DNA from 4 places in the Pseudomonas sp. ASL4 genome. Region 4 is predicted to be linked to each of the others. Evidence: predicted binding sites of a transcription regulator. Region 4 holds the regulator's gene; each other region holds the start of a gene.
What was found. The regulator FliA, encoded in region 4, starts transcription of late flagellar genes. The targets are predictions, from matches to a motif close to CTAAAGTTTNNNNNNNNNNNGCCGNTAA.
Positions count from the first base shown of each region.

Region 1 (7,564 bases), 3.7 Mb from region 4:
GGTGTCGGCGTTGGCAATGTTGTTGGCCAGGACTTCGGCACGCTGAGCGCGGAAGCCCAGGGCTTGTTCGTGGATACCGAGCGCTTTATCGAAGCTGATGCTCATGTCGGGAAACCTTCGGGTGACCTGATTTTTCGTAACGTGAACATAGCAAGCCGCGTGCCAATTAAAAAAAGCCCGTAAACCGGGCCTTTGCGGGCATCGGCAAGGCGGCAATGCCAGAAAAGCGGCAACGGGTTTCCGCCGCCTGCCGCTTTTCTGCCGCTTTCCCGAATCGCGCGCGGCCCCTGTAGGAGCTGCCGAAGGCTACGATCTTTTGATCTTGATCTTAAAAACCAGGATCAAAAGATCGCAGCCTTCAGCAGCTCCTACGTGATGCAAAAGCGGCAGGCATAAAAAAGGGAGCCCTTGAGGACTCCCGTTTTTTTATGCCTGCCGCTTTTGCATCACTTCGCCTGGTAAATGATCCCCGGACTGCACTGGACCATTTGGTAATGGTCCGGCAAACCGTTCAGCGCTTCAGAAGCGCCCAGGAACAAGTAACCACCCGGCTTCAACGTGCTGTGAATGCGCAACAGGATGTCTTTCTTCACCTCGGCGGAGAAGTAGATCAGCACGTTGCGGCAGAACACGATGTCGAACTTGCCCAGTGCTGCGTAGCTATCGAGCAGGTTGAACGAGCGAAACTCCACCCGACTCTTGATCGGCGCCTTGATTGCCCAACGCCCCGGCCCTTTCGGGTCGAAGTAACGCTGCAAACGCTCGGGCGACAGACCGCGACCGATCGCCAGGCTGTCGTACTCGCCAGTCTTGCAGTTGGTCAGCATGGTGCCGGACAAGTCGGTGGCAACAATCTGCACGCCCATCTTCAACTGGCCCATGTTGACCCGTTCGAACTCGTCGATGGACATCGACAGCGAATACGGTTCCTGACCCGACGAGCAAGCCGCCGACCAGATGCGCAGACGTTGACCGGGAGCAGCCTTGATTGCTTCGGGCAGCACCTTGTTCTTCAAGACTTCAAACGGATAGGTGTCACGAAACCACAGGGTTTCGTTGGTCGTCATGGCATCCACCACCATTTCGCGCAAACCACTGCGCGGCTGGGTCTGGATGCGCTGCACCAGTTCACCCAGGGACTTGATGCCCTGCTGTTCCATCAGTTTGTTGAGACGGCTCGAGACCAGGTACTGCTTGTTTTCACCGAGCAAAATGCCACAGGCTTTTTCCAGGAATACCCGGAACTGTTCGAAATCCAAATTACCCGTAGACAAAGATACCGCCTCTTAAATCGTGTTGACCGCCAGGGGCAAAAGGCCCCTAGCTGATGTCTGCTGCTTTGATCCGGTCGACTACCCGGGATGCCAGGTCATCAGGACGGAATTTGGCAAGGAAGTCATCGGCACCGACTTTCTTGACCATCGCCTGATTGAACACACCCGACAACGAAGTATGCAGGATGATATGAAGCTTTTGCATGCGAGGGTCGTTGCGGATCTCGGCCGTCAGGGTGTACCCGTCCATCTCCGGCATCTCGATGTCGGAGATCATCATCAGGAACTCTTCTTCCGGCTTCTTGCCCTCGTCGACCAGCTTGCGCAGGTACTCCAGCGCTTGCCGACCGTCGTTCAACGCCACCACTTCGACACCGATCGTTTGCAGGCAACGGGTCACCTGCTTGCGCGCCACCGACGAGTCATCGACCGTCAGCACTCGCAAGGACAAGGCCTTGTGCTGGGTTTCGACATCGACCACCCCCACCGAAATCGCTTCCGGTGTCGGCGCAACCTCCGCCAGGACTTTCTCGACATCGATGATTTCGACTAACTGATTGTCGACCCGAGTCACAGCCGTGAGGTAATGATCGCGTCCAGTGCCCTTGGGTGGCGGATGAATCTCCTCCCAGTTCATGTTGACGATGCGCTCTACCGACCGGACCAGGAAACCCTGAGTCTTGGTGTTGTACTCCGTGATGATCACGAAGGGATTGCTTTGATCTTTAAGTGCACCGGCACCGGTCGCCATCGCCAGATCGAGGATCGGGATGGTCGCCCCACGAATATTTGCCACACCGCACACGACGGGACTGGACTTGGGCATCAGAGTCAGTTTGGGGCATTGCAGCACCTCACGAACCTTGAACACGTTGATCCCGTAGAGTTGCTGGCCGTCGAGACGGAACAACAACAGCTCCAGGCGATTCTGCCCTACCAGTTGCGTGCGCTGGTTTACCGAATCCATTACACCAGCCATGCCCAGACTCCTACACCAACGCTAAGTTGTGTTGCGACGCACATTCATCACTAAACGGCACGGCGCTTGCTTTTTAACCCTTATGAACGATCAAACGACATTTTTCCGACGCCTGACATCAAACTACCGCAAATTGCTTTGCGTGATGTCGGCTGCTTGCCTGTTGACCCCTGGCAGCCCTGCCGTTGCTGATGCGGTTACCTTGCCTGACATGCTTATCGGCGTCACTCAGGGCTTTCTTGAATTCACCGTAGAGGACTATCTGGCTACCAGTCAAACGGAAGGTCGCTACGAAATCGAGGTCAAGCAGCTCGATCCGCGACTGCGCATGCCCATGTGCGACAAGGAATTGACAGCCTCCCTGGAAAGCCCGGCCACCCCCATCGGGCGGGTTACAGTCAAGGTTCGTTGCGAGGGCAGCTCCCCCTGGACCGTGTTCGTACCCGCTCAAGTGCACCTGTTTCGAGAGGTCGTCACCACCACTCGCCCGCTCAGGCGCGCCGGCATCATCGAACCGGGCGATGTCGTTTTACGCGAGCGCGACATCAGCTTGATCAACCAGGGGTATTTCACCTCGGTTGACCAGGCCATCGGACAGAAACTTACCCGACAAACGGTAGGCGATCAGGTCATCACCCTGGTCCATCTCGAACAGGCGGAAGTCGTACGCAAGGGTGATCAGGTGGTGATTACCGCACGCAGTGGTACGCTCAGTGTGCGCATGCCGGGCGAAGCGCTCTCCAATGGTGGCCTGGCTGAACAGATAAGGGTAAAAAACCTCAATTCCATGCGAGTCATCAAGGCGCAAGTCACCGCGCCAGGCCAAGTGGAAGTGTCCATGTAGGGCTCTCTGTTTTGTGAAGCTATGGCGCGCCGCCTGGCTGTTGCCTAAACTGTGCCCCATGCAGGACAAGTGCTGGCGCATGCGGCTCATTGCTTAAATGAGCCTAAAGTTTTCGCAGGGATTGCCGAAAACATGGCAAGCGTCCAAATACCCAGAGGTTTTTTATCATGGTCATCGATTTCAGCCGTTTAAACAGCTCCTCGCCACTTACGGGCAGTACACGTACCAGCGTTGCCAAGGAAACCGCCGACGCCGGCAAATCCGCACCGCTGACTACCCCGGCCGAACAGGCCAGTACCGTCACAAGCGGGGAATCGGTACATCTCAGCAATGAGGCTCAACAGTTGCAAAAGGTCACTGACAAGCTGCGCGATCAGCCTGCCGTCGACAACGCCCGTGTGGCCGAGTTGAAAGCAGCGATTGCCGATGGCAGCTATAAAGTCGACAGCAACCGTGTAGCCAGCAAACTGCTCAACTTCGAAGCCCAGCGCTAGGCCATCGCCTGCGCCAGGCTTTTGGACGCTTAAAACCCAAGGCCAGCCATGCACGACACTAATCTACTGCAACTGATCACCGACGACTTTGCTCCAGCTCAACGCTTGCTGGCGTTATTGCAAACCGAGTCCCTCGCCTTGCACGGTCGCGACATGCCACTGCTTGAAGAAATTCTGGCGGAAAAACAGGCATTGATCATTTTGCTCGAACAGCATGGCCGCAAGCGCAGCGAAATCCTCGCCAGCCTGAACCTGCCCCTCACTCGCGCCGGCCTTGAGCAACTCGCCAGCCATTCGAGCATTGGCGGTCAGTTGCTGGAACAAAGCGATGTGCTGACCGATCTTCTGGCTCAATGCCAGGCTGCCAACGTCAAGAATGGCCAGTCGATCCTGATGCAGCAGGCCGCTACGGCCAATCAGCTGAAAATCCTCACCGGTGGCGAACCTCCAGCGCTCTATGATGCACGCGGATCAACTGCCAAGATGGCCGGGCCTCGTCCGCTCAGTCAGGCTTGAGTCCGCTAATGAGCACGCCCTATCAAGACGCGAAACATGCTGGCAGAATGCCGGCTAGTAGTCATATTTTGTCTGGAGATTGATGAACCGTGTTCAATGCCTTAAGTGCGGAAGATGCTCCGCAGCCACCCAAGGTGCTCACCACACCCCTGGAAATCTCCGGCAACCTGCGCCAGCTGCAAGACAGCCATGATCCGCTGATCATCACGTTCCACGAACGTAGCCAGCGCTTCCAGAGCTATCTGGTGGACATCGATCGTGACAGCAACATGATCGCCCTGGACGAGATGATCCCCCGTGACGGTGAACGCTACCTGTTGGCCGGTGAACCATTCCGGGTCGAAGGCTTCCACGACGGTGTGCGCATTGCCTGGGAAAGCAACGGTCCGTTGACCATCGACGAGTCCGGTGGTGGTCGTTGCTATCGGGGCGCGCTGCCGACCGAGGTGGTGTACCACCAGCGTCGCAATGCCTTTCGCGCCGCGTTGAAGCTGGCGCAACTGGTTAATGTCGAACTGGGTGGTGAAAAACTCAAGTCGCCGATCAACGGCAAGTTGCTGGATATCTCTGCCACTGGCTGCAAGCTGCGCTTCGAAGGCGATATCACTTCCAGCCTGCAACTGGGCCAAGTCTATGACCGCTTCATCGCCGCCCTGCCCTTTGGCAGCATGACGGCCCCGGTTGAACTGCGTTACTTACACTTCGAAGAAAGAATCTCCACCACGTTCGCCGGCGTACGCTTTCACAACATGAGCGGCCTGGTGCAACGGCAGGTCGAGCGCTTCGTCTATCAGCTTCAGCGCGAAGCCCGGCGCTTCGACAAAGACGACATGTAAGCACTGCGCTTCAATAAAAAACGGGCAGTCCCTTGCGGTGACTGCCCGTTTTTTTATGCATGGATATTAAGGTCTGGCCTCGGTGAAGCTTTGTTCGCGACCTGTGTCCGGGTCGTGCGGTTCTTCCGGGGACGGATCGGTTTCAGGTTTCGGCTCAGGGTCCGGTTCAGGATCGATCGGGTTCTGCATCTGATCCTGCACCACTTGCTCATCGACCCGCGGGTCAAGGGCTGCCACCAGCGGTGAACTCGACATGCTGTCAGGCATGGCCACGTGATGCAGTGGCGCATCGTCGACCTGATGCAGGTTGGTCACCGCTTTCGGGCGAATCCGCCACACCAGCACCAGCGCAAAGAAGCTGAAGAAGGCATACAGCATGTGGCTGCCGAACAGTTTCATCAGCACCCCGGCCACCAGCGGCCCGATACTGGCGCCAACGCCGTAGGTCACCAAAAGCATCGCTGTCAGGGAAACCCGACGATCCCCCTCAACGTGGTCATTGGAAAACGCCACCGCCAACGGATACAGGCAAAACTGCACCAGCGAACAGAAGAACCCGGCGATGAACAGCACCTCCAGCGGCACTTCGGTCATGATCGCCAGCGGCAACGCAGCAACGGCCAGACACAAAGCGAAGCAGCGGATCAGCAACGCCCGATCATAACGATCAGACAACCAGCCCAACGGCCACTGCACCACCAGACCGGCAAAAATGCAGCTACCCATGAACAGACCGACCTGCTCGGTCGAAAGCCCTTGTTGCGAGGCATACAACGGTGCCAGACCGTAGAACGAACCGACGATCAACCCGGCCCCCAACACCGTGCTCAACGACTGCGGCACTCGCTTGATGAAGAACCGCGGCTCCATCGGTGCCGGATGCAAAGGCGCCGGGTGAATGCGTCGGGTCAGGGCCACCGGCACCAGGCACAACGCGAAGCACAAGGCGACCAGCATCAGCAGCTCCAGGCCCAAGGCCGGGTGCAGAACCAGAATCAGCTGCCCCAACACCAGCCCCAGGTACGAGGCAATCATATAACCGCTGAACACCAACCCGCGCTGCTTGGCTTCGGCCTGCTCATTGAGCCAGCTCTCGATGACCATGTATTGGCACATCATGCCAAGACCCACGATCACCCGCAGAAACAGCCACGCAGGCAACCAGTTGATCAAGCCATGGCCCAACACTGCCGCGCCGACAATCCCGGCACACGCTGCATAGGCGCGAATATGCCCGACCCGGGCAATCAACCGGTGGCCGATTTTGCCGCCCAGCACCAGGCCAAAATAGTTGGCCGCCATCAACGCACCGACCCACAAGCTGTCGACATGGTCAGCCGCCAGGCGCAAGCCCAGATAAGTACTCAACAGACCCGAGCCGATCAACATCATCAGCGAGGCGAAATACAGCGCTCGAAAGGATTTCCAGATTTGGCGCATCGGCGTTCCGAGCGGCTCCTTGCAGTGAGTATCGGGCTAGCGAGAACGATAGCCCGAAGACGACGGGTCGTCAGGCCTGGGCTGCTAAAACACGCCGTTCCCAGGGAGTAATTTCATCAAAGAAGCTGGTCAGTTCCATGGTCTTCGAAGCGATGTAGCCTTCGATGAACTCCTTGCCAAACAGTTCCATCGCCAATTGGCTACGTTTCAGACGTTCAAGGGCAGCGTGCAAGGTACATGGCAACGTAAGATTATCCGGCACCACGAATTCGCCCTGAATCGCCTCACTCGGCTCCAGCTCGTTTTCGATGCCGTGCAGCCCGGCGGCCAGGCTTGCGGCAATCGCCAGGTACGGATTGGCATCGGCGCCAGGCAAGCGGTTCTCGACCCGACGGGCCACCGGCGAACTGGCCGGAATACGCAGACCCGCCGCACGATTATCGTGGGACCAGCAGGCATTATTCGGCGAAGCAAACGGGTGGCACAAGCGCTGATAGGAGTTCACGTTCGGCGCAAACAACGCGGTGAAGTCGGCCATGCCGGCCTGCTGACCGCCGATGAAATGACGGAAGGTCGCCGTTGGCTGCCCGGCCTCATCGCTGAACACGTTACGCCCGCTGCCGATCTCGACGATACTTTGGTGAATATGCATCGAACTGCCCGGCGTGTGCGCCAACGGCTTGGCCATGCACACCACCGTCAAGCCGTGCTTGAGCGCAACTTCTTTGAGCAGGTGCTTGAATAAAAAGGTCTGGTCAGCCAACAGCAACGGATCGCCGTGCAGCAGGTTGATCTCGAACTGGCTGACGCCCATCTCGTGCATGAAGGTATCGCGAGGCAAGCCAAGGGCGGCCATGCATTCGTAGACTTCACTGAAGAATGGTCGCAAACCGTTATTGGAACTGACGCTGAACGCCGAATGACCGTCCTCGCGACGACCGTCCAGGCCAATGGGCGGCTGGAACGATTGCGTCGGGTCGGTGTTGGGCGCGAAGACAAAAAACTCAAGTTCGGTCGCCACCACTGGCGCGAGGCCATGTGCGGCGTAACGCGCGATAACCGCTTTGAGTTGGCCGCGGGTCGACAGACGGGAGCTTTCCCCGGTCAGTTCATCCGCATCACAAATGGCGAATGCCCGAGGCTGTTTGCTCCACGGCAAACGGTGGATTTGAGCAGGGTCC
Region 1 covers NZ_CM155280.1:2,487,212-2,494,775, reverse strand. The annotation lists gene flgB (flagellar basal body rod protein FlgB) at 1-105, opposite strand, end outside; gene cheR (protein-glutamate O-methyltransferase CheR) at 447-1,274, opposite strand; gene AC1MEW_RS11310 (chemotaxis protein CheV) at 1,321-2,253, opposite strand; gene flgA (flagellar basal body P-ring formation chaperone FlgA) at 2,336-3,097, shown strand; gene flgM (flagellar biosynthesis anti-sigma factor FlgM) at 3,265-3,591, shown strand; gene AC1MEW_RS11295 (flagella synthesis protein FlgN) at 3,640-4,107, shown strand; gene AC1MEW_RS11290 (flagellar brake protein) at 4,197-4,943, shown strand; gene AC1MEW_RS11285 (MFS transporter) at 5,010-6,383, opposite strand; gene AC1MEW_RS11280 (glutamine synthetase family protein) at 6,454-7,564, opposite strand, start outside.
Region 1: a site for FliA is predicted at 3,201-3,228, ahead of flgM (flagellar biosynthesis anti-sigma factor FlgM). Genes of this name have one in related genera too.

Region 2 (7,564 bases), 3.4 Mb from region 4:
TGCCTGGGAAGTCAGCACCAACACTTTCAACGGCGAAGCCACTGATGTCAGACGCGCGATGACTTCCAGCCCATCCAGTTTCGGTATACCAATATCCAGAATGACAATGTCCGGCATAAGTTCGCGAGCAAGTTGCAATGCATCCACACCATTGTCTGTTTCTGCGATGACTTCGTAGCCATGACGTTCCATTAGCAAACGCACCGCAAGACGAATGACGGGGTGATCATCCACGATCAGCACTTTATTCATGGGCAAGTCCAATTTTCGCTGTTCGAATTTTTAGAGCCCGCACAATATCCTAGTCGTTTCACCCGTGGGATGCCGTACCCCCCGGGCATCCACACCGAGAGACATTCCCTACAAGTAACACGGACAAGTCCTACAAAAAAGCCGTGGATATAAGGCGTTTTAAAACCTCCAAATTTAAGAGTGTGCCGCTTTCTGCCGACTTTTTTGTATCTGCTTACAACCAACGCTTCGCACAACCGTCAGCCTCGCAACTAACCAAACACCCAGCGCTCAAAGGCCCACGCTTAAAGGCAACCGATATTTTCAATACAAAACACAATCCATCAAATATTTTTTAACATTAAAATAAAACAAACCATAGAAAATAAGAATTTTTGAAACAAGAAGATCCGACATACAACAAACACGAGCATTACAGTAACTCCATATAATCACAGAAGGAACATCTCCAAAAATCATTACCAAGAACTCAAACAAACAATCTCCCCCCCTTTATCGACAAGAGAAAAAGACGTTATTCCATGAGAAAAAAACATGAAAAAACTCAAAAGAAAAATTTCGAACCCCATGACAATTATCGCTATATTCGCAGCAGTTTCCGAAACGTCGGCGGTTGTTTCACTGCCCTTCCTTAATGACGACGAACGAGAAATATATGTCTGGTTCTTAATCAGTTTCCCGCTCTACTTGCTCTTTCTTTTCTTCCTTACTCTCAATTTCAATTACCGATCGCTTTACGCCCCCTCTGACTTTGATAAAGGCAAGCACTTCATAAAAGTCATTGATAACGCCGAACGTTCGGAAAACAAAAAACACTTACGCCCAAACGCCTCATCTGCAAAATGCAAAAGGTCCAGTACGGCTTTGATGTCTGGGCGCGCCCCCCCAGGCTTTTCAACTGGCGTGAGAAGGTTTCGTTGCCGGCTCTGGAACGCACAAGATCCGTTGGCCAAAATCTATCTGTCGGGACCGCTTGAGGACCTGAGGATCATCGATACGCGCGGGATGAATACCCATGTGGACTTCACCACCTTAGTGGACAAAACCCGGAAACCACGTAAAAACGCCACTAAAGTGATCGTGTTTCTTGCTTGCAACCAATCGGAGAAACGACTGAAGGAAGGCACGCTCAGGTATTCGAGACACAAAAATAAAAGCGCCAGGAAAACCTTTTACATCGTTTACAACTTGAATTCACAGGATGTGACGGTGCTGGATCAAACTTGAAGAGCGGCAGAATGCGCTCCTGTTTGATTGATCAGGAAGAGAAGAGACTGAATAGAAATGAGATAAGCGCTGACAAAATAATGCTAGAAGAACAACCGTTTTTTGAGCCGTGGCCCTGTCGACGACAGGGCCACAACCTCAATAACCGCTACAAAGGTCTCAGAACAGCTTGCGACCCTTGTTGGCGGCAATACGCATGCGCAAGGCGTTGAGCTTGATGAAGCCCGCCGCGTCGGCCTGGTTGTAGGCGCCGCCATCTTCTTCGAAGGTCGCGATGTTGGCGTCGAACAACGATTCATCGGACTTGCGGCCGGTGACGATCACGTTGCCCTTGTACAGCTTCAGGCGCACGACACCGTTCACGTGGGCCTGGGACGCATCGATCATCTGTTGCAGCATCAGACGCTCAGGGCTCCACCAGTAACCGGTGTAGATCAGGCTGGCGTATTTAGGCATCAGCTCATCTTTGAGGTGAGCCACTTCGCGGTCCAGGGTGATCGATTCGATCGCCCGGTGAGCACGCAGCATGATGGTGCCGCCTGGGGTTTCGTAGCAGCCACGGGACTTCATGCCCACGTAGCGGTTTTCGACGATGTCCAGACGGCCGATGCCGTGTTCACCACCGATACGGTTCAGGGTCGCCAACACGGTGGCCGGGGTCATTTCGACGCCGTCCAGTGCGACGATGTCGCCGTTGCGGTAGGTCAGTTCCAGGTATTGCGCTTTATCAGGAGCGTTCTCCGGGGAGACGGTCCATTTCCACATGTCTTCTTCGTGCTCGGTCCAGGTGTCTTCCAGCACGCCGCCTTCATAGGAGATGTGCAGCAGGTTGGCATCCATCGAGTACGGGGATTTTTTCTTGCCGTGGCGCTCGATCGGGATGTTGTGCTTTTCAGCATAATCCATCAGCTTTTCACGGGAGAGCAGGTCCCACTCGCGCCAAGGAGCGATTACTTTCACACCTGGCTTGAGGGCGTAGGCGCCGAGTTCGAAACGAACCTGGTCGTTACCCTTGCCGGTCGCGCCATGGGAAATGGCATCTGCACCGGTTTCGTTGGCGATTTCGATCAGGCGTTTGGCGATCAACGGACGAGCGATGGAGGTACCCAGCAGGTACTCGCCTTCGTAAACGGTGTTGGCACGGAACATCGGGAACACGAAATCACGCACGAACTCTTCGCGCAGATCGTCGATGTAGATTTCTTTTACGCCCATGGCCTGAGCCTTGGCGCGGGCCGGTTCGACCTCTTCGCCCTGACCCAGGTCAGCGGTGAAGGTCACTACTTCACAGTTATAAGTATCCTGCAGCCACTTGAGGATCACCGAAGTGTCCAGGCCGCCGGAATACGCCAGAACGACCTTGTTTACGTCCGCCATGCCATCACTCCACGGGGTTCTACGGAAAGCCGAGAAGTCTACCGCTCATACAGAATAATTTACAGTGGCGCGACAGCTTATGACGACGAAGCGACAGATTATGTCGAGCGAGCGACGATTACAGCGGGTTCAGGAGGTCGCCGCAGCGCCTGCAGAAGCGGTGGCCGCAGGTGCCGGTTTGTCGATGGGCGCAACGCGCTCCAGGCGCACGGCCACCCGACGATTCTTGGCCCGGTTGGCCGCATTGGTGTTTGGCGCCAAAGGATAGCGCTCACCGTGGAAACGCATGGTGATCTGCGACTCCTGAATGCCATTGGCCTTGAAGAAGTCCATCACCGCCAGCGCCCGGCGGCGTGACAGTTCACGGTTGGTCAGACGATTACCGCTGTTGTCGGAATGACCGTCAAGTTCGATGTGATTGACCGTCGGGTCAGCCTTCATGAACGCCAGCATGACCTGCAACTTGGCCTTGGCTGCCGGATCCAGATCGACACCTTCACCAGAGAAGCCGACTTCGGATTGCTTCACCTGCTCGAAATTCTGCGGCAACAGCTTGGCCACGCAACCTTGATAGTCATTGAAGGCTTTGCTGAACTTGACCGGCAGCAAACGCACTTCAGACACCCGACCGTCGCCCGAAGCGTGCCGAATGACTGGGCTACGACCGTCCATCAAACCACTGATCAGGCGCCCGGCCTGAACCTGCGAACTGTTGAACAGCACGTTGCCGCTGCCAATGTTCACCGAGCCCAGGTTGATGTCCCCACGCCCCGGTTGCCACGGCGCGGCGGCCGCCAGCAAAGTCGCGGAACCGCCGCCAATCATTGAGTTGTAGGCTTTGAGACGAAAAATCGCCTGCTCGCCGGCACGACGCACGAACTCACCGGAACCGAAATCGGTGATCGGCTGGGTCAGTCGGCATTCGAACTTGTCACCTTCGACCGTCCACTCGATGCTCTCCAGACGGGTCTGGAAAGTGAGCGCCATCGCGGGAAGGCTGGCAAACACACTGAGCAAGGCTAAATAACGCTGGCGCACGGGAGGCTCCACTGGCTTCTACAACAAAAAGACCGACACATACGTTTACGGCATACCTATTGGATATCGGAAGCTTGCTGCAAAACTTGATAGCGAGTGCCTGCATGAGTCTTTTCCGGTAGCATTCCCCTCAGTTTGACCCGCCTGGAATCCCCTCATGTCCGACCGCCTGACCCTGCTGCGTCCCGACGACTGGCATATTCATCTTCGCGATGGTGCTGTTTTGTCAAATACCGTTGCGGATGTCGCGCGCACCTTTGGTCGCGCCATCATCATGCCCAACCTGGTACCTCCGGTGCGCAACGCCGCTGAAGCCGACGGCTATCGCCAGCGGATTCTCGCTGCACGCCCGGCCGGCAGTCGTTTCGAACCGCTGATGGTGCTGTACCTGACCGACCGCACCCAGCCCGAAGAAATTCGTGAGGCCAAGGCCAGCGGTTTCGTTCACGCCGCCAAGCTGTACCCGGCCGGCGCCACCACCAACTCGGATTCTGGCGTCACCAGCATCGACAAGATTTTCCCGGCGATCGAGGCCATGGCCGAAGTCGGGATGCCTTTGTTGATTCACGGTGAAGTCACCCGTGGCGATGTCGACGTGTTCGACCGCGAAAAGATCTTCATCGATGAGCACATGCGACGTGTGGTCGAGCGTTTCCCGACACTCAAAGTGGTGTTCGAACACATCACCACCGCTGACGCCGTGCAGTTCGTCAACGCGGCTTCGGCCAACGTTGGCGCGACCATCACCGCTCATCACCTGCTCTACAACCGCAACCACATGCTGGTGGGCGGGATTCGGCCGCACTTCTACTGCCTGCCGATTCTCAAGCGCAACACTCACCAGGAAGCCCTGCTCGACGCCGCCACCAGCGGCAGCGAGAAGTTCTTCCTCGGCACCGACTCGGCGCCGCATGCCCAGCACGCCAAAGAAGCCGCTTGCGGCTGTGCCGGTTGCTATACCGCTTATGCTGCAATCGAGATGTATGCCGAAGCCTTCGAACAGCGCAACGCGCTGGACAAGCTCGAAGCCTTCGCCAGCCTCAACGGCCCGCGCTTCTATGGCCTGCCGGTGAATACAGATCGCATCACCCTGGTCCGCGATGAGTGGACCGCCCCAACCAGCCTGCCATTTGGCGAGCTGACCGTAATCCCGCTGCGCGCCGGTGAAAAACTGCGCTGGCGCCTGCTGGAGGAACACGCGTGAGTGAAGACCATTTCGACGACGAACAGGACGGTCAAGGCGGCGGAGGCGGTCCTCGTCATCCAATGGCGGCCCGATTCCGTGGTTACCTGCCGGTTGTCGTCGACGTAGAAACCGGTGGTTTCAACTCGGCCACCGACGCCCTGCTGGAAATCGCGGCGACCACCATCGCCATGGACGAAAAAGGCTTTGTGTATCCCGATCACACTTACTTCTTTCGTGTAGAGCCGTTTGAAGGCGCGAACATCGAAGCGGCCGCCCTGGAATTCACCGGGATCAAGCTCGATCACCCGCTGCGCATGGCAGTGAGCGAAGAAACCGCACTGACCGATATCTTCCGGGGCATCCGCAAGGCCCTGAAAGCCAACGGTTGCAAACGGGCGATTCTGGTCGGCCACAACAGCAGCTTCGATCTGGGCTTCCTCAACGCCGCTGTCGCGCGCCTGGACATGAAACGTAACCCGTTTCATCCATTCTCCAGCTTCGACACCGCAACCCTCGCCGGCTTGGCGTATGGCCAGACTGTACTGGCCAAGGCCTGTCAGGCTGCCGATATCGACTTTGACGGTCGTGAGGCCCACTCGGCTCGCTACGATACCGAGAAGACGGCCGAGCTGTTCTGCGGCATCGTCAATCGCTGGAAACAAATGGGCGGCTGGGAAGACTTCAACGACTGATACGGTCGAAGGGATTTATCCCGCCCACAAAAAAACCGGCCTTGGCGGCCGGTTTTTTTATGCCTGACGCTTGGGCTTACAGCGCCGCAGCGTGCTCGGTCAGGTAAGCCGCAACACCTTCGGTGGAAGCGGTCATGCCTTTGTCGCCTTTTTTCCAGTTGGCAGGGCAAACTTCGCCGTGCGCTTCGTGGAATTGCAGAGCGTCAACCAGACGGATCAGCTCTTCCATGTTACGGCCCAGCGGCAGGTCGTTGATGATCTGCGAGCGGACAACACCTTTGTCGTCGATCAGGAACGCGCCACGGAATGCCACGCCGTCAGCGGACTGAACGTCGTAGGCCTTCATGATTTCCTGCTTGATGTCGGCAGCCATGGTGTAGCGAACCTGGCCGATACCGCCATTGTTCACCGGGGTGTTGCGCCATGCATTGTGAGTGAAGTGCGAGTCGATCGACACCGCGACCACTTCCACGTTGCGCTCTGCGAAGTCACCCATGCGGTTGTCCAGCGCGATCAGCTCGGACGGGCAAACGAAGGTGAAGTCCAGTGGGTAGAAGAACACCAGGCCGTATTTGCCTTTGATGGCCGACGACAGGGTGAAGCTGTCTACGATTTCGCCATTGCCGAGTACGGCCGGTACGGTGAAGTCAGGGGCTTGTTTGCCTACGAGTACGCTCATTGGATATCTCCTGGTCAAAATAACGTGAAGCACTGGGTCCGCGTCAGCTTGCCACCCTCAAGCGACATCCCTGTGACACGAACCTGCTTCGCAAGGACCGAACATCATACACGGCACATTTGAGCTGTCCTTAACGGTTTTTCACTGGCGGGTTCATTTGCCCTCGCCACGCTTACTGGCGGATTGCCCAGCGGGAAAACCGTTCGTCAGTCATGTGCACTTATAACGCAAAGCTTTCAGAAACCACTTTGACAATCATTCTCGTTAACATTAAGATCCATCGCAATTGAGTCACAACCAGCGACGGTTCTCACTTTATGTATGTCTGCCTCTGCACTGGCGTCACCGACGGTCAAATCCGCGATGCAATCTATGAAGGTTGCTGCAGCTACAAGGAAGTCCGTCAGGCCACCGGCGTAGCCAGTCAATGCGGTAAATGCGCCTGCCTTGCCAAGGAAGTGGTGCGTGAAACCCTGACCAAGCTGCAAACGGCCCAGGCCGCTATTCCATTTCCTGTTGAATTTACTGCTGCGTAATTACCGTATTTCAAAAATACCGGACTCATGTCCGGTTTTTTTATGCCTGAAAATCAACCGCTTAGGTACTAGACGCGGAACACAAACATTCTTATTCCGATTAATTTTCATATAAGTTTCAATAACTTAGGTTTGACACTCTTAAATACGCGGCTCAAACTCTGCCTTATAGTCAGTTAATAAAGGGCAGGACCCCATCATGAAAGGCGACATTACAGTCATCCAGCATCTCAACAAGATCCTTGCCAATGAGCTGGTCGCGATCAATCAATACTTTTTGCATGCGCGCATGTACGAAGATTGGGGCCTGAACAAGCTTGGCAAGCATGAGTACAAAGAATCCATCGACGAGATGAAGCACGCCGACAAGCTGATCAAGCGAATTCTGTTCCTTGAAGGCCTGCCGAACGTCCAGGACCTGGGCAAGCTGCACATCGGCGAGCACACCAAGGAAATGCTTGAGTGTGACCTGCGTATCGAGCGCACCGGTCATGCGGATCTCAAGGTCGCGATCGCGCATTGCGAAACCGTCGGCGACTTCGGCAGCCGTGAACTGCTTGAAGATATTCTTGAATCC
Region 2 covers NZ_CM155280.1:2,173,475-2,181,038, reverse strand. The annotation lists gene AC1MEW_RS09860 (response regulator transcription factor) at 1-252, opposite strand, end outside; gene AC1MEW_RS09855 (hypothetical protein) at 787-1,479, shown strand; gene AC1MEW_RS09850 (argininosuccinate synthase) at 1,639-2,856, opposite strand; gene AC1MEW_RS09845 (flagellar protein MotY) at 2,986-3,894, opposite strand; gene pyrC (dihydroorotase) at 4,052-5,098, shown strand; gene rnt (ribonuclease T) at 5,095-5,772, shown strand; gene AC1MEW_RS09830 (peroxiredoxin) at 5,849-6,451, opposite strand; gene AC1MEW_RS09825 (bacterioferritin-associated ferredoxin) at 6,769-6,987, shown strand; gene bfr (bacterioferritin) at 7,187-7,564, shown strand, end outside.
Region 2: a site for FliA is predicted at 3,958-3,985, ahead of AC1MEW_RS09845 (flagellar protein MotY). Genes of this name have one in related genera too.

Region 3 (7,564 bases), 1.8 Mb from region 4:
GCCAGTTTGTGGGCGGCGATGAACGTCGAATCGCTGGGGGCGGGCAAGTCTCGGGCGACCTGGACCATCATCGCCGAACCTGCACAAGGTGGTGCCGAGGCACTGCCGGGGTTCAAGGATTTCGTTCAGGGATTTGCCGATGATGCGATGAACAATGTGCAGAAGTTGTTTGCGTAAGGCATGAAAAAGCCCGCTGTGGATGAACTCCACAGCGGGCTTCTTTACATCGATGAATCAGATTTTGAAACTGTCGACCAATTGCTTCAAGCGGTTGGCCTGCAACGACAAGGCATCGCAATCCTTCAACGTTTCATTGAGGTTGGCCACACTTTGCTGGTTCAGCAGGTTGATCTGGTTAACATCGACGTTGAGGGTTTCCACCACCGCCGTCTGTTCTTCGGTGGCCGCGGCTACCGACTGGTTCATGCCGTCGATTTCGCCGATGCGCTGGGTCACGCTGACCAGTCGCAGACCGGCCTGATTCGCCACTTCGACGCTCTCTTCACTGGAAACCTGGCTGGCGTTCATGGTGGTCACCGCTTCGCGAGAACCGATCTGCAGCGAGGTGATCATCTTGTGGATCTCCTCGGCCGATTCCTGGGTACGGTGTGCCAGGTTGCGCACTTCGTCCGCCACCACCGCAAAACCACGACCGGCTTCACCGGCACGGGCCGCTTCGATGGCTGCGTTCAATGCCAGCAGGTTGGTTTGCTGGGAGATGCCTTTGATCACATCCAGAATGTGCCCGATGTTGTCGGTGCTGGCATTCAGGGTTTCGATCTGGGTGCAGGACAGGCTGATTTTCTGCGACAGCTCGGTCATGGCCAGAATGGTTTTTTCCACCACCTGACGACCGTCATCGGCCTGCTCGCTCGCGCCGCTGGCGTGCTGTGAAGCGTCTGCCGCGTTGCGGGCGATTTCCTGGGTTGCGGCACCGAGTTCGTTGATCGCGGCGGCCACACTGTTGGTACGAGCGCTTTGTTCGTCGGAACCGATGATCGAGGCGTTGGACGACGCCATCACCCGTTGCGACAGGTCATGAACCTGGCGGGTCGCCGAAGACACTTCGGAAATCGACGCGTGAATCCGCTCTACGAACTGGTTGAACGCACCACCCAGCTCACCGAACTCGTCTTTGCTTTCCACGGCCAGACGACGGGTCAGGTCACCTTCACCTTGGGCGATGTCTTTCATCGCGCGGCCCATGGTGGTCAGTGGACGCATCAGCACGTTGATCAGCAAGCTCAGCAGCACTGCAATGGCGCTCACGGCGATAAACATCGCAATCAGTGCCGAGGTGCGGAATTGGCTCAAAGGCGCGTAGGCCTTGTCCTTGTCGATCGACAGACCGATGTACCACTCGGCACTCGGCAAACCCGTCACCGGGGTGAACGAGAGGATGCGGTCTTGCTTGTTCAGGGTGACTTCCTGGTTGCCCTTCTCGATGCGCACGTTGGTGTTTGGGTAAATATCTTTAAGGTTCTTCATCACCTGATCTTTGTCCGGGCTGACGATCACTTGACCGTCGGCACTGACCAGGAACGCGTGGCCGATACCGCCGAAGTCCACCGAGTTGATGATCTTCACCAGGGTTTCGAGGCTCAGGTCGCCGCCAACAACGCCGAGCAACTCGCCGTTCTTTTTCACCGGCAGGGCGATGGTCACTACCAGTCCACCCACCGCGGCCATGTAAGGCGGGGTCAACATGGTCTTGTCGGCAGTGACGGCTTGTTTGTACCAGGGACGCTGACGCGGATCGTAGCCATCCGGCATCTTCGCGTCAGGGCGTTGGGTGAATACGCCATTCGCCTGGCCGACATAGGTGAACTGGAAGTTAGAGGTGAGGGCAGGTTGATCCACCAACCCTGGCAGATCGGCATTCGCACCTTGGTGGGCGACGTTCTGTGCCAGGTTTTCCAACACCAGCACACGGCCGCTCATCCAGTTCTGCACGCTGCTGGCGGTCAAGTCGCCAGCTTGCTGGACGGAGGACTCGAGATTTTCCCGGATCGTATTTCGCTGTAAATAGTCGTTGTACAAAGTGAACAACGCGAAAGCCAGCACTACGACGCCAGAAGCGGCCAGCAGGATTTTATGGCTGAACTTAAGATTCATTTCAGGGGACTTCTTATGGAAAAAGTGGGGATGCGTTCCGGATTGCAACATTCCATGTAACAGCGCAGACGGCTTTCTGAGGCCGCTCTACTTTGGTGCACGCATGTCTCACTAGTCTTTCGGCACGAGAAGGAGAAATCTTAGGGGGTTTGTATGAAATGGCTGGAATTCTTGCCAGATTCCCGCCGAACGGCGTGCTAGAGCGTCTGACTTAGCTTATCTCTGCCACTTTTTCCGTTTGTTGTTTGAAGCTTTTTACCTGCTCCAAAACGACAAAACCCCTGACTGCGTTAGCAGACAGGGGTTTCGGAATTCAATCTTGACGATGACCTACTCTCACATGGGGAAACCCCACACTACCATCGGCGATGCATCGTTTCACTGCTGAGTTCGGGATGGGATCAGGTGGTTCCAATGCTCTATGGTCGTCAAGAAATTCTGTGACCAGCCCGTTACCGCAGTAACGTGCCAGCAAAAAATGGTGACTTCTACTAAAACAAAACCCCTACCTGCATACGCAGATAGGGGTTTCGGAATTTAATCTTGACGATGACCTACTCTCACATGGGGAAACCCCACACTACCATCGGCGATGCATCGTTTCACTGCTGAGTTCGGGATGGGATCAGGTGGTTCCAATGCTCTATGGTCGTCAAGAAATTCGGTAGCCAGGTCGTTCTCCTTACGGATTACGCTCCAGCGAATGGGTATGTGATAGATCTCGGTGTTTTGTGAGTGTCTCGAACTTTCGGTTCGTTTCGTCTTCACACACCGCAATCTGGTGCTCTTTCGCTTTTCAGCTCGAAGCAAGCAAATTGCTTGGGTGTTATATGGTCAAGCCTCACGGGCAATTAGTATTGGTTAGCTCAACGCCTCACAGCGCTTACACACCCAACCTATCAACGTCGTAGTCTTCGACGGCCCTTCAGGGGACTCAAGGTCCCAGTGAGATCTCATCTTGAGGCTAGTTTCCCGCTTAGATGCTTTCAGCGGTTATCTATTCCGAACATAGCTACCCGGCAATGCCACTGGCGTGACAACCGGAACACCAGAGGTTCGTCCACTCCGGTCCTCTCGTACTAGGAGCAGCCCCTCTCAAATCTCAAACGTCCACGGCAGATAGGGACCGAACTGTCTCACGACGTTCTAAACCCAGCTCGCGTACCACTTTAAATGGCGAACAGCCATACCCTTGGGACCGGCTTCAGCCCCAGGATGTGATGAGCCGACATCGAGGTGCCAAACACCGCCGTCGATATGAACTCTTGGGCGGTATCAGCCTGTTATCCCCGGAGTACCTTTTATCCGTTGAGCGATGGCCCTTCCATACAGAACCACCGGATCACTAAGACCTACTTTCGTACCTGCTCGACGTGTCTGTCTCGCAGTCAAGCGCGCTTTTGCCTTTATACTCTACGACCGATTTCCGACCGGTCTGAGCGCACCTTCGTACTCCTCCGTTACTCTTTAGGAGGAGACCGCCCCAGTCAAACTACCCACCATACACTGTCCTCGATCCGGATAACGGACCTGAGTTAGAACCTCAAAGTTGCCAGGGTGGTATTTCAAGGTTGGCTCCACGCGAACTGGCGTCCACGCTTCAAAGCCTCCCACCTATCCTACACAAGCAAATTCAAAGTCCAGTGCAAAGCTATAGTAAAGGTTCACGGGGTCTTTCCGTCTAGCCGCGGATACACTGCATCTTCACAGCGATTTCAATTTCACTGAGTCTCGGGTGGAGACAGCGCCGCCATCGTTACGCCATTCGTGCAGGTCGGAACTTACCCGACAAGGAATTTCGCTACCTTAGGACCGTTATAGTTACGGCCGCCGTTTACCGGGGCTTCGATCAAGAGCTTCGCGTTAGCTAACCCCATCAATTAACCTTCCGGCACCGGGCAGGCGTCACACCCTATACGTCCACTTTCGTGTTTGCAGAGTGCTGTGTTTTTAATAAACAGTCGCAGCGGCCTGGTATCTTCGACCGGCATGGGCTTACGCAGTAAATGCTTCACCCTCACCGGCGCACCTTCTCCCGAAGTTACGGTGCCATTTTGCCTAGTTCCTTCACCCGAGTTCTCTCAAGCGCCTTGGTATTCTCTACCCAACCACCTGTGTCGGTTTGGGGTACGGTTCCTGGTTACCTGAAGCTTAGAAGCTTTTCTTGGAAGCATGGCATCAACCACTTCGTGTTCTAAAAGAACACTCGTCATCAGCTCTCGGCCTTAGAATCCCGGATTTACCTAAGATTCCAGCCTACCACCTTAAACTTGGACAACCAACGCCAAGCTGGCCTAGCCTTCTCCGTCCCTCCATCGCAATAACCAGAAGTACAGGAATATTAACCTGTTTTCCATCGACTACGCTTTTCAGCCTCGCCTTAGGGACCGACTAACCCTGCGTCGATTAACGTTGCGCAGGAAACCTTGGTCTTTCGGCGTGGGTGTTTTTCACACCCATTGTCGTTACTCATGTCAGCATTCGCACTTCTGATACCTCCAGCAAGCTTCTCAACTCACCTTCACAGGCTTACAGAACGCTCCTCTACCGCATCACCTAAGTGATACCCGTAGCTTCGGTGTATGGTTTGAGCCCCGTTACATCTTCCGCGCAGGCCGACTCGACTAGTGAGCTATTACGCTTTCTTTAAAGGGTGGCTGCTTCTAAGCCAACCTCCTAGCTGTCTAAGCCTTCCCACATCGTTTCCCACTTAACCATAACTTTGGGACCTTAGCTGACGGTCTGGGTTGTTTCCCTTTTCACGACGGACGTTAGCACCCGCCGTGTGTCTCCCATGCTCGGCACTTGTAGGTATTCGGAGTTTGCATCGGTTTGGTAAGTCGGGATGACCCCCTAGCCGAAACAGTGCTCTACCCCCTACAGTGATACATGAGGCGCTACCTAAATAGCTTTCGAGGAGAACCAGCTATCTCCGAGCTTGATTAGCCTTTCACTCCGATCCACAGGTCATCCGCTAACTTTTCAACGGTAGTCGGTTCGGTCCTCCAGTTAGTGTTACCCAACCTTCAACCTGCCCATGGATAGATCGCCCGGTTTCGGGTCTATTCCCAGCGACTAGACGCCCTATTAAGACTCGCTTTCGCTACGCCTCCCCTATTCGGTTAAGCTCGCCACTGAAAATAAGTCGCTGACCCATTATACAAAAGGTACGCAGTCACCCAACAAAGTGGGCTCCCACTGCTTGTACGCATACGGTTTCAGGATCTATTTCACTCCCCTCTCCGGGGTTCTTTTCGCCTTTCCCTCACGGTACTAGTTCACTATCGGTCAGTCAGTAGTATTTAGCCTTGGAGGATGGTCCCCCCATATTCAGACAAAGTTTCTCGTGCTCCGTCCTACTCGATTTCATGACTAAGAGATTTTCGCGTACAGGGCTATCACCCACTATGGCCGCACTTTCCAGAGCGTTCCGCTAATCTCAAAGCCACTTAAGGGCTAGTCCCCGTTCGCTCGCCACTACTAAGGGAATCTCGGTTGATTTCTTTTCCTCAGGGTACTTAGATGTTTCAGTTCCCCTGGTTCGCTTCTTAAGCCTATGTATTCAGCTTAAGATACCTAACTTATGTTAGGTGGGTTCCCCCATTCAGACATCTCCGGATCAAAGTCTGTTTGCCGACTCCCCGAAGCTTTTCGCAGGCTACCACGTCTTTCATCGCCTCTGACTGCCAAGGCATCCACCGTATGCGCTTCTTCACTTGACCATATAACCCCAAGCAATCTGGTTATACTGTGAAGACGACATTCGCCGAAAATTCGCAATTACTCACAAATTTTACCTTAGCCTGATCCGTTACCAGTGAAAGTAACGTCCAGTCTATCTTTCTATCACATACCCAAATTTTTAAAGAACGATCTAATCAAAGACTAGAAATCAATATTCACCGAGGAATACTCATTTCTAAACTCTAACGACACAAGCCACCTTAAAGGCTGGCTTCTCGTCTTCTTCAATGAATCAAGCAATTCGTGTGGGAACTTATGGAGCAGCTGATGTCGTCGATTAAGGAGGTGATCCAGCCGCAGGTTCCCCTACGGCTACCTTGTTACGACTTCACCCCAGTCATGAATCACACCGTGGTAACCGTCCTCCCGAAGGTTAGACTAGCTACTTCTGGTGCAACCCACTCCCATGGTGTGACGGGCGGTGTGTACAAGGCCCGGGAACGTATTCACCGCGACATTCTGATTCGCGATTACTAGCGATTCCGACTTCACGCAGTCGAGTTGCAGACTGCGATCCGGACTACGATCGGTTTTCTGGGATTAGCTCCACCTCGCGGCTTGGCAACCCTCTGTACCGACCATTGTAGCACGTGTGTAGCCCAGGCCGTAAGGGCCATGATGACTTGACGTCATCCCCACCTTCCTCCGGTTTGTCACCGGCAGTCTCCTTAGAGTGCCCACCATTACGTGCTGGTAACTAAGGACAAGGGTTGCGCTCGTTACGGGACTTAACCCAACATCTCACGACACGAGCTGACGACAGCCATGCAGCACCTGTCTCAATGTTCCCGAAGGCACCAATCTATCTCTAGAAAGTTCATTGGATGTCAAGGCCTGGTAAGGTTCTTCGCGTTGCTTCGAATTAAACCACATGCTCCACCGCTTGTGCGGGCCCCCGTCAATTCATTTGAGTTTTAACCTTGCGGCCGTACTCCCCAGGCGGTCAACTTAATGCGTTAGCTGCGCCACTAAGAGCTCAAGGCTCCCAACGGCTAGTTGACATCGTTTACGGCGTGGACTACCAGGGTATCTAATCCTGTTTGCTCCCCACGCTTTCGCACCTCAGTGTCAGTATCAGTCCAGGTGGTCGCCTTCGCCACTGGTGTTCCTTCCTATATCTACGCATTTCACCGCTACACAGGAAATTCCACCACCCTCTACCATACTCTAGCTCGACAGTTTTGAATGCAGTTCCCAGGTTGAGCCCGGGGATTTCACATCCAACTTAACGAACCACCTACGCGCGCTTTACGCCCAGTAATTCCGATTAACGCTTGCACCCTCTGTATTACCGCGGCTGCTGGCACAGAGTTAGCCGGTGCTTATTCTGTCGGTAACGTCAAAACACTTACGTATTAGGTAAATGCCCTTCCTCCCAACTTAAAGTGCTTTACAATCCGAAGACCTTCTTCACACACGCGGCATGGCTGGATCAGGCTTTCGCCCATTGTCCAATATTCCCCACTGCTGCCTCCCGTAGGAGTCTGGACCGTGTCTCAGTTCCAGTGTGACTGATCATCCTCTCAGACCAGTTACGGATCGTCGCCTTGGTGAGCCATTACCTCACCAACTAGCTAATCCGACCTAGGCTCATCTGATAGCGCAAGGCCCGAAGGTCCCCTGCTTTCTCCCGTAGGACGTATGCGGTATTAGCGTCCGTTTCCGAGCGTTATCCCCCACTACCAGGCAGATTCCTAGGCATTAC
Region 3 covers NZ_CM155280.1:605,727-613,290, forward strand. The annotation lists gene AC1MEW_RS02575 (SRPBCC family protein) at 1-177, shown strand, start outside; gene AC1MEW_RS02580 (methyl-accepting chemotaxis protein) at 235-2,115, opposite strand; rRNA gene rrf (5S ribosomal RNA) at 2,433-2,548, opposite strand; rRNA gene rrf (5S ribosomal RNA) at 2,657-2,772, opposite strand; rRNA gene AC1MEW_RS02595 (23S ribosomal RNA) at 2,946-5,837, opposite strand; rRNA gene AC1MEW_RS02600 (16S ribosomal RNA) at 6,138-7,564, opposite strand, start outside.
Region 3: a site for FliA is predicted at 2,232-2,259, ahead of AC1MEW_RS02580 (methyl-accepting chemotaxis protein). Genes of this name have one in related genera too.

Region 4 (7,564 bases):
AACAGCCTGCGCGAACTGATGGAAGTGCAACTCGGCTCCCTGGCCTGGAATCAGTTGCAAGGCAGCCGTCCGGCCCAGGCGAACCTGTGGCGTCGCCTGCAACGCATCGGCTTGTCCGGCCCGTTGTCGCGCGATCTGCTGGCGCTGATTACCGATATTGAAGAACCTCGTCAGGCCTGGCGCATGTTGCTGGCGCACTTGGCGCGGATGATTGCCACACCGGAAGTCGAGCCACTGGAAGAGGGCGGTGTGATTGCCATGGTCGGCCCTGCCGGCATGGGCAAGACCACCACGCTGGCCAAGCTCGCCGCCCGTTACGTGCTCAAGTACGGCGCGCAAAACATCGCGCTGGTGAGCATGGACAGCTACCGTATCGGTGCTCAGGAACAACTCAAGACATTGGGCCGGATTCTTAATGTGTCGGTGACCCACGTCGATCCGGGCCAGTCGCTGGTTCAGGCGCTGGACCCGCTGCTGCGTAAACGCGTGGTGCTGATCGATACTGCCGGCCTTCAGGCCAGCGATCCGGCATTGCGCATGCAGCTCGAAAGCCTGGCCGGTCGTGGCATCAAATCAAAAAATTATCTGGTCCTGGCAACCACCAGCCAAAAACAGGTTCTAACCGCCGCTTATCACAGTTACAAGCGTTGCGGGCTCGCTGGCTGCATCCTGACTAAACTGGATGAAACGGCGAGTCTGGGCGAGGTGTTGAGCCTGGCTATCAGTCATGAATTGCCGGTGGCTTACCTCACCGATGGTCCGCGTATCCCGGATGATTTGCATCTGCCGCGACGTCATCAGTTGGTCAGTCGCGCGGTCAGCGTGCAAATGCAGGAAGAACCCAGCGAAGAAGCCATGGCTGACATGTTCGCTGATATTTACCACAGCCCGACCAAGCAGGTTGGCTGAGGTACTAATGAACAGTTTTTGTACCTACATCGATGGTCTGCCATGCATTGTTCAGTTGATGAACGCGCAGCCAGTAATGTGGCCTCCGTCTATGCAAGACAAGGTAAAGAAATAACATGGGCAGCATGCATCCCGTACAGGTGATCGCGGTGACCGGCGGCAAAGGTGGCGTCGGGAAGACTAACGTGTCAGTGAACTTGTCCCTGGCTCTAGCTGAGCTCGGCCGGCGCGTCATGCTGCTGGATGCCGATCTGGGGCTGGCGAACGTCGACGTTCTGTTGGGACTGACGCCAAAACGTACCCTGGCCGACGTGATCGAAGGCCGCTGCGAGCTGCGCGACGTTCTGTTGCAAGGCCCGGGCGGTATTCGCATCGTCCCGGCCGCTTCCGGTACCCAGAGCATGGTTCATCTGAGCCCGGCCCAACATGCCGGCCTGATCCAGGCCTTCAGCGATATCGGCGACAACCTCGACGTACTCGTGATCGACACAGCTGCCGGTATTGGTGACTCGGTAGTCAGTTTTGTCCGCGCCGCCCAGGAAGTGTTGCTGGTGGTCTGCGATGAGCCGACCTCCATCACCGACGCCTACGCGCTGATCAAACTGCTGAATCGCGATTACGGCATGAACCGCTTCCGCGTCCTGGCCAATATGGCCCAGAGCCCGCAAGAAGGTCGCAACCTGTTCGCCAAGTTGACCAAGGTCACGGACCGCTTCCTCGACGTCGCCTTACAATACGTCGGCGCCGTGCCTTACGACGAAAGCGTGCGCAAGGCCGTGCAGAAGCAACGTGCCGTCTACGAAGCCTTCCCGCGCTCCAAGTGCGCCCTGGCGTTCAAGGCGATTGCACAGAAGGTCGACACCTGGCCACTGCCGGCCAACCCGCGCGGGCATCTGGAATTTTTCGTCGAGCGTCTCGTGCAACAGACCGCAGGACCCGTCCTATGACAGCCAGTGGCTACAACCTCTACAAGAAGTCGGCACGTGACTCGCAGTACGAGCTGATCGAGCGTTACGCGCCACTGGTTAAACGCATTGCTTACCACTTGCTGGCACGTTTGCCGGCCAGTGTTCAGGTGGAAGACCTGATCCAGGCCGGGATGATCGGCCTGCTCGAAGTATCGACCAAATACGACGCCAGCAAAGGCGCGAGTTTCGAGACGTACGCGGGCATTCGAATCCGCGGCGCGATGCTCGATGAAGTACGCAAAGGGGACTGGGCGCCACGTTCGGTCCACCGCAATACCCGCATGGTCAGCGACGCAATTCGCTCGATTGAAGCTAAAACCGGCCGTGACGCTAAAGATCACGAGGTTGCGGCCGAACTCCAATTGAGTCTCGACGATTATTACGGGATTTTGAACGACACCTTGGGCAGCCGCCTGTTCAGTTTCGACGACCTGTTGCAGGACGGCGAACACGAAGGGCTGCATGAGGACGGCGCCAGTGCTCATCTGGAGCCGTCACGCGATCTGGAAGATGAACGTTTCCAGGCTGCGTTGGCGGACGCGATTGCCAATTTGCCGGAGCGTGAGCGACTGGTGTTGGCGCTGTACTACGACGAAGAGCTGAACCTCAAGGAAATCGGTGAGGTCCTGGGGGTCAGCGAATCGCGTGTCAGCCAGTTACACAGCCAGTGCGCGGCCCGTTTGCGGGGGCGTTTGGGGGAGTGGCGAGCGCGCTGAAGGCAGTGTGGGGGCACTGCGAACGAGGCTGGTGTGGTGTTGAACTGCAGCGGTCTCGATCTGTTGTGCTCCAGACAGTCATTTGAGTGCTTTGCCGGATTGATTGAAGTGGCGTGTCCAGGTGCTGGGCGCGTTTAAGACTGCTTGGAGGTCGAATTGGACAAGAACATGAAAATCCTCATCGTTGATGACTTCTCAACGATGCGGCGGATCATTAAAAACCTGTTGCGTGACCTTGGGTTCACCAACACGGTCGAGGCTGACGATGGCATCACTGCCATTCCGGTTCTCAACAGCGGCAGCATCGACTTTCTGGTAACGGACTGGAACATGCCTGGCATGACCGGTATCGATCTGCTGCGCCACGTGCGCGCCGATGAAAGACTCAAGCACCTGCCGGTGCTGATGGTGACTGCTGAAGCCAAGCGCGAGCAAATCATCGAAGCGGCCCAGGCCGGTGTAAACGGCTATGTGGTCAAACCCTTCACGGCCCAGGCGTTGAAAGACAAAATCGAGAAGATTTTCGAACGCATCGGTTGAGAAACTGCGCCACGGGGGAGCTATGGACCATAACGAATCTTCACAGGGCGACTTTGAGTCGACCCTGAAAAAACATGCCCGCGAACTGGTCGACAGCCTTGAAAAAGGCAAGTTTGGCGACGCTGTGCAACTGATCCATGAGCTCAATCAGACCCGTGACCGCGGCCTGTACCAGGAAGTGGGCAAGCTCACTCGTGAGCTGCATAGCGCGATCGTCAATTTTCAGATTGACCCGCACATGCCGCAAGCCGAGGAAGTTTCGCAGATCACGGACGCCACCGAGCGTCTGGGTTATGTGGTCAAGCTGACCGAGGCCGCAGCCAACCGCACCATGGACCTGGTGGAAAACGCCACGCCGCTGGTCAACGGCCTGAGCAATGAAGCCCAGGCGTTGAGCACCGACTGGGGACGGTTCATGCGTCGCGAAGTCGGGGCTGAAGAGTTCCGTGAGCTGGCGCGGCGGGTCGACGGTTTCCTGACACGCAGCAGCGAAGACAATCGCGTGGTGTCGAGCAACCTGAACGACATTCTGCTGGCTCAGGATTACCAGGACCTCACCGGTCAAGTGATCAAGCGCGTGACCCAATTGGTCACCGAAGTTGAAAGTAACCTGCTCAAGCTCGTGCTCATGGCCAGTCAGGTAGACCGCTTTGCGGGTATCGAACATGACCGTGAAGCGATGCTGGCTGAAAAAGATCCGCAAAAACATCTCTCTCAGGGTGAAGGTCCGCAGATTCATGCCGATAAAAGAGAAGATGTTGTGTCCGGTCAGGACGATGTGGACGATTTGTTATCCAGCCTAGGATTTTAGAGTTTTAGAATTTCAGGTTTTTTAGGTTTTTAGACCTTAGGAGCACCCCCTTAATGAGCTTCGGCGCCGATGAAGAGATCCTTCAGGATTTCCTGGTTGAGGCCGGCGAGATTCTAGAGCAGCTGTCCGAACAACTGGTTGAGCTGGAAAGCCGACCGGATGATGCGGACTTGCTCAATGCAATTTTTCGCGGTTTCCACACTGTAAAAGGGGGCGCCGGCTTCCTCCAGCTCAATGAGCTGGTGGAGTGCTGTCACATCGCCGAGAACGTGTTCGACATCCTGCGCAAGGGTGAACGACGCGTCGACTCGGAACTGATGGACGTGGTTCTCGAAGCGCTGGACGCAGTGAACGGCATGTTCACCGAAGTCCGCGAACGCAGTCCGATCACGGCTGCCACTCCAGAATTGCTTGCGGCACTGGCCCGTCTGGCCGAGCCGCAAAGCGCCGATGCAGCGGCTCCGGTTGCTGACGCGGTGGAAGAACCGGCCGCTGAAAGCGAGTCGGGCGACATTACCGATAACGAATTCGAACAACTGCTGGACTCGCTGAATGCCGTCAAGGCTCAGGCCGAGGCCCCGGCGGCTGCTCCTGCACCGGCCGCCGATGCATCGGCCAGCGACGAAATCACCGACGCCGAGTTCGAGTCGTTGCTCGATCAGCTGCATGGCAAAGGCCAGTTCGCGGTCGATGCCGTGGCCGCGCCTGCTGCCCCGGCTGCCCCGAAAGCGCCGGGCGACAGTTCGGACATCACCGACGACGAATTCGAAGCACTGCTCGATCAACTGCACGGCAAGGGCAACTTTGCTGTGGACGCGCTGGAATCGGCCATTGCCTCGGCACCGGCCCCGGCGGCGCCAACCGCTAAAGCGGCCGGCGGTGATCTGATTTCCGATCACGAGTTCGAATCGCTGCTCGACGAGTTACACGGTAAAGGCAAGTTCACCGAAGTCGGCACCGGGGCAGTGGTTTCCGCGCCAGTCGCCAAGGCGCCTGCCGCTGCCGCGAAACCTGCGGCTAAAGCCCCTGAGCCTAAAGCTGAAGCGCCGAAACCGGCGGCTGCGGCTGCTCCGGCACCTGCTCGCGCCGCACCGGCGGCACCGCCACCGGAAAAACCGGCCAGCGAAGCCGAGACCACCGTGCGGGTTGATACTGCGCGGCTGGACGAGATCATGAACATGGTCGGCGAATTGGTACTGGTGCGTAACCGCTTGGTTCGCCTGGGCGCCAACAGTGCCGACGAGGCCATGTCCAAAGCTGTGTCGAACCTCGACGTGGTGACGGCTGACCTGCAAACCGCGGTCATGAAGACCCGGATGCAACCGATCAAGAAAGTCTTCGGGCGCTTCCCGCGCCTGGTTCGAGACCTGGCTCGCCAGCTCAAGAAAGAGATCAACCTGGAACTGGTCGGCGAAGAAACCGACCTCGACAAGAACCTCGTCGAGGCCCTGGCCGACCCGCTGGTCCACTTGGTGCGCAACGCGGTCGACCACGGCATCGAGTCGCCGGAAGAGCGCGAAGCGTCGGGCAAGGCCCGCGGTGGCAAGGTGATCCTGGCCGCTGAACAGGAAGGCGACCACATCCTGCTGTCGATCTCCGATGACGGCAAAGGTATGGACCCGAACGTCCTGCGTGCCATCGCGGTAAAACGCGGTGTGATGGACAAGGACGCGGCCGATCGCTTGAGCGAAACCGAGTGCTACAACCTGATTTTCGCACCGGGCTTCTCGACCAAAACCGAGATCTCCGACGTGTCGGGTCGTGGCGTGGGCATGGACGTGGTGAAAACCAAGATTTCCCAGCTCAACGGTTCGATCAACATCTACTCGACCAAGGGCCTGGGCTCGAAGATCGTCATCAAGGTGCCGTTGACCCTGGCGATCATGCCGACGCTGATGGTCATGCTCGGCAACCAGGCGTTTGCGTTCCCGCTGGTGAACGTCAACGAGATCTTCCACCTCGACCTGTCGCGCACCAACGTGGTGGACGGCCAGGAAGTGGTGATCGTGCGGGATAAGGCCCTGCCCTTGTTCTACCTCAAACGCTGGCTGGTCAGCTCGGCCGCTCACGAAGAGCAGCGCGAAGGCCATGTGGTGATCCTGTCGGTGGGCACGCAGCGGATCGGCTTTGTCGTCGATCAACTGGTGGGCCAGGAAGAAGTGGTCATCAAGCCATTGGGCAAAATGCTTCAGGGAACCCCGGGCATGTCCGGCGCCACCATCACTGGTGACGGCCGCATCGCGCTGATTCTCGATGTCCCGAGCATGCTCAAGCGTTACGCCGCACGGCGTATTTGATTCTGGCGGGGCGGGGCGACTGAGCCTCGCTCCGTCTAATGGAGTGTTTATGGTAGTCAAAGTCCTGGTGGTGGACGATTCGGGGTTTTTCCGCCGCCGCGTCTCGGAAATTCTTTCAGCGGATTCGAACATCCAGGTTGTCGGTACGGCGACCAACGGAAAAGAGGCGATCGATCAGGCGCTGGCCCTCAAGCCAGACGTGATCACCATGGACTACGAGATGCCGATGATGGATGGCATCACGGCGGTGCGGCACATCATGCAGCGCTGTCCGACCCCGGTATTGATGTTCTCCTCGCTGACGCACGAAGGCGCCCGGGTCACCCTGGATGCGCTGGACGCTGGTGCGGTGGATTTCCTGCCGAAGAATTTCGAAGACATCTCCCGCAACCCGGAGAAGGTCAAGCAACTGCTGTGCGAGAAGATTCTCAGCATTTCGCGCAGTAACCGTCGCGCCAACACCTACACCGCCCCGGCCCCGGTCGCCGCGCCAGCCCCGACGCCTGCGCCTTCGAGCGCCAGCAGTTATGGCAGCAGCGCGCCTGTGCGTCCGGCACCGGCACCGATGCCAACTCGCAGCTATGCGCCTGCGTCGTCCAGCCCGTCGTCACCTGCGCCGAAACGCAAAGCCTACAAACTGGTGGCCATCGGCACGTCCACCGGCGGCCCGGTTGCCCTGCAACGGGTCTTGACCCAGTTGCCGGCCAACTTCCCGGCGCCGATCGTGTTGATCCAGCACATGCCGGCGGCCTTCACCAAGGCCTTCGCCGAGCGTTTGGACAAGCTCTGCCGCATCAGCGTCAAGGAAGCCGAGGATGGCGACATCCTGCGTCCTGGCCTGGCGTTGCTGGCGCCCGGTGGCAAGCAAATGATGATCGATGGCCGTGGCGCGGTGAAAATCCTGCCGGGTGACGAACGTCTGAACTACAAGCCGTGCGTGGACATCACGTTCGGTTCGGCAGCCAAGTCCTACGGCGACAAAGTTCTGGCGGTCGTATTGACCGGCATGGGCGCCGATGGTCGCGAAGGCGCACGCCTGCTCAAACAGGGCGGCAGTGCAATCTGGGCCCAGGACGAAGCGAGCTGCGTGATCTACGGCATGCCGATGGCCATCGTCAAAGCTGATCTGGCGGACGCGATTTACAGCCTGGACGACATTGGCAAGCACCTGGTTGAGGCCTGTATCTGATGGATGTACTCAGCCTGATCGGGATCATCATGGCGTTTGTCGCCATCATCGGCGGCAACTACCTTGAAGGCGGTCACCTCGGCGCACTGGCCAACGGCCCGGCGGCGTTGATCGTCATCGGTGGGACCATCGGT
Region 4 covers NZ_CM155280.1:6,298,159-6,305,722, reverse strand. The annotation lists gene flhF (flagellar biosynthesis GTPase FlhF) at 1-909, shown strand, start outside; gene fleN (flagellar synthesis regulator FleN) at 1,026-1,856, shown strand; gene fliA (RNA polymerase sigma factor FliA) at 1,853-2,593, shown strand; gene AC1MEW_RS28865 (chemotaxis response regulator CheY) at 2,762-3,133, shown strand; gene AC1MEW_RS28860 (protein phosphatase CheZ) at 3,156-3,944, shown strand; gene AC1MEW_RS28855 (chemotaxis protein CheA) at 3,998-6,241, shown strand; gene AC1MEW_RS28850 (protein-glutamate methylesterase/protein-glutamine glutaminase) at 6,291-7,430, shown strand; gene AC1MEW_RS28845 (flagellar motor protein) at 7,430-7,564, shown strand, end outside.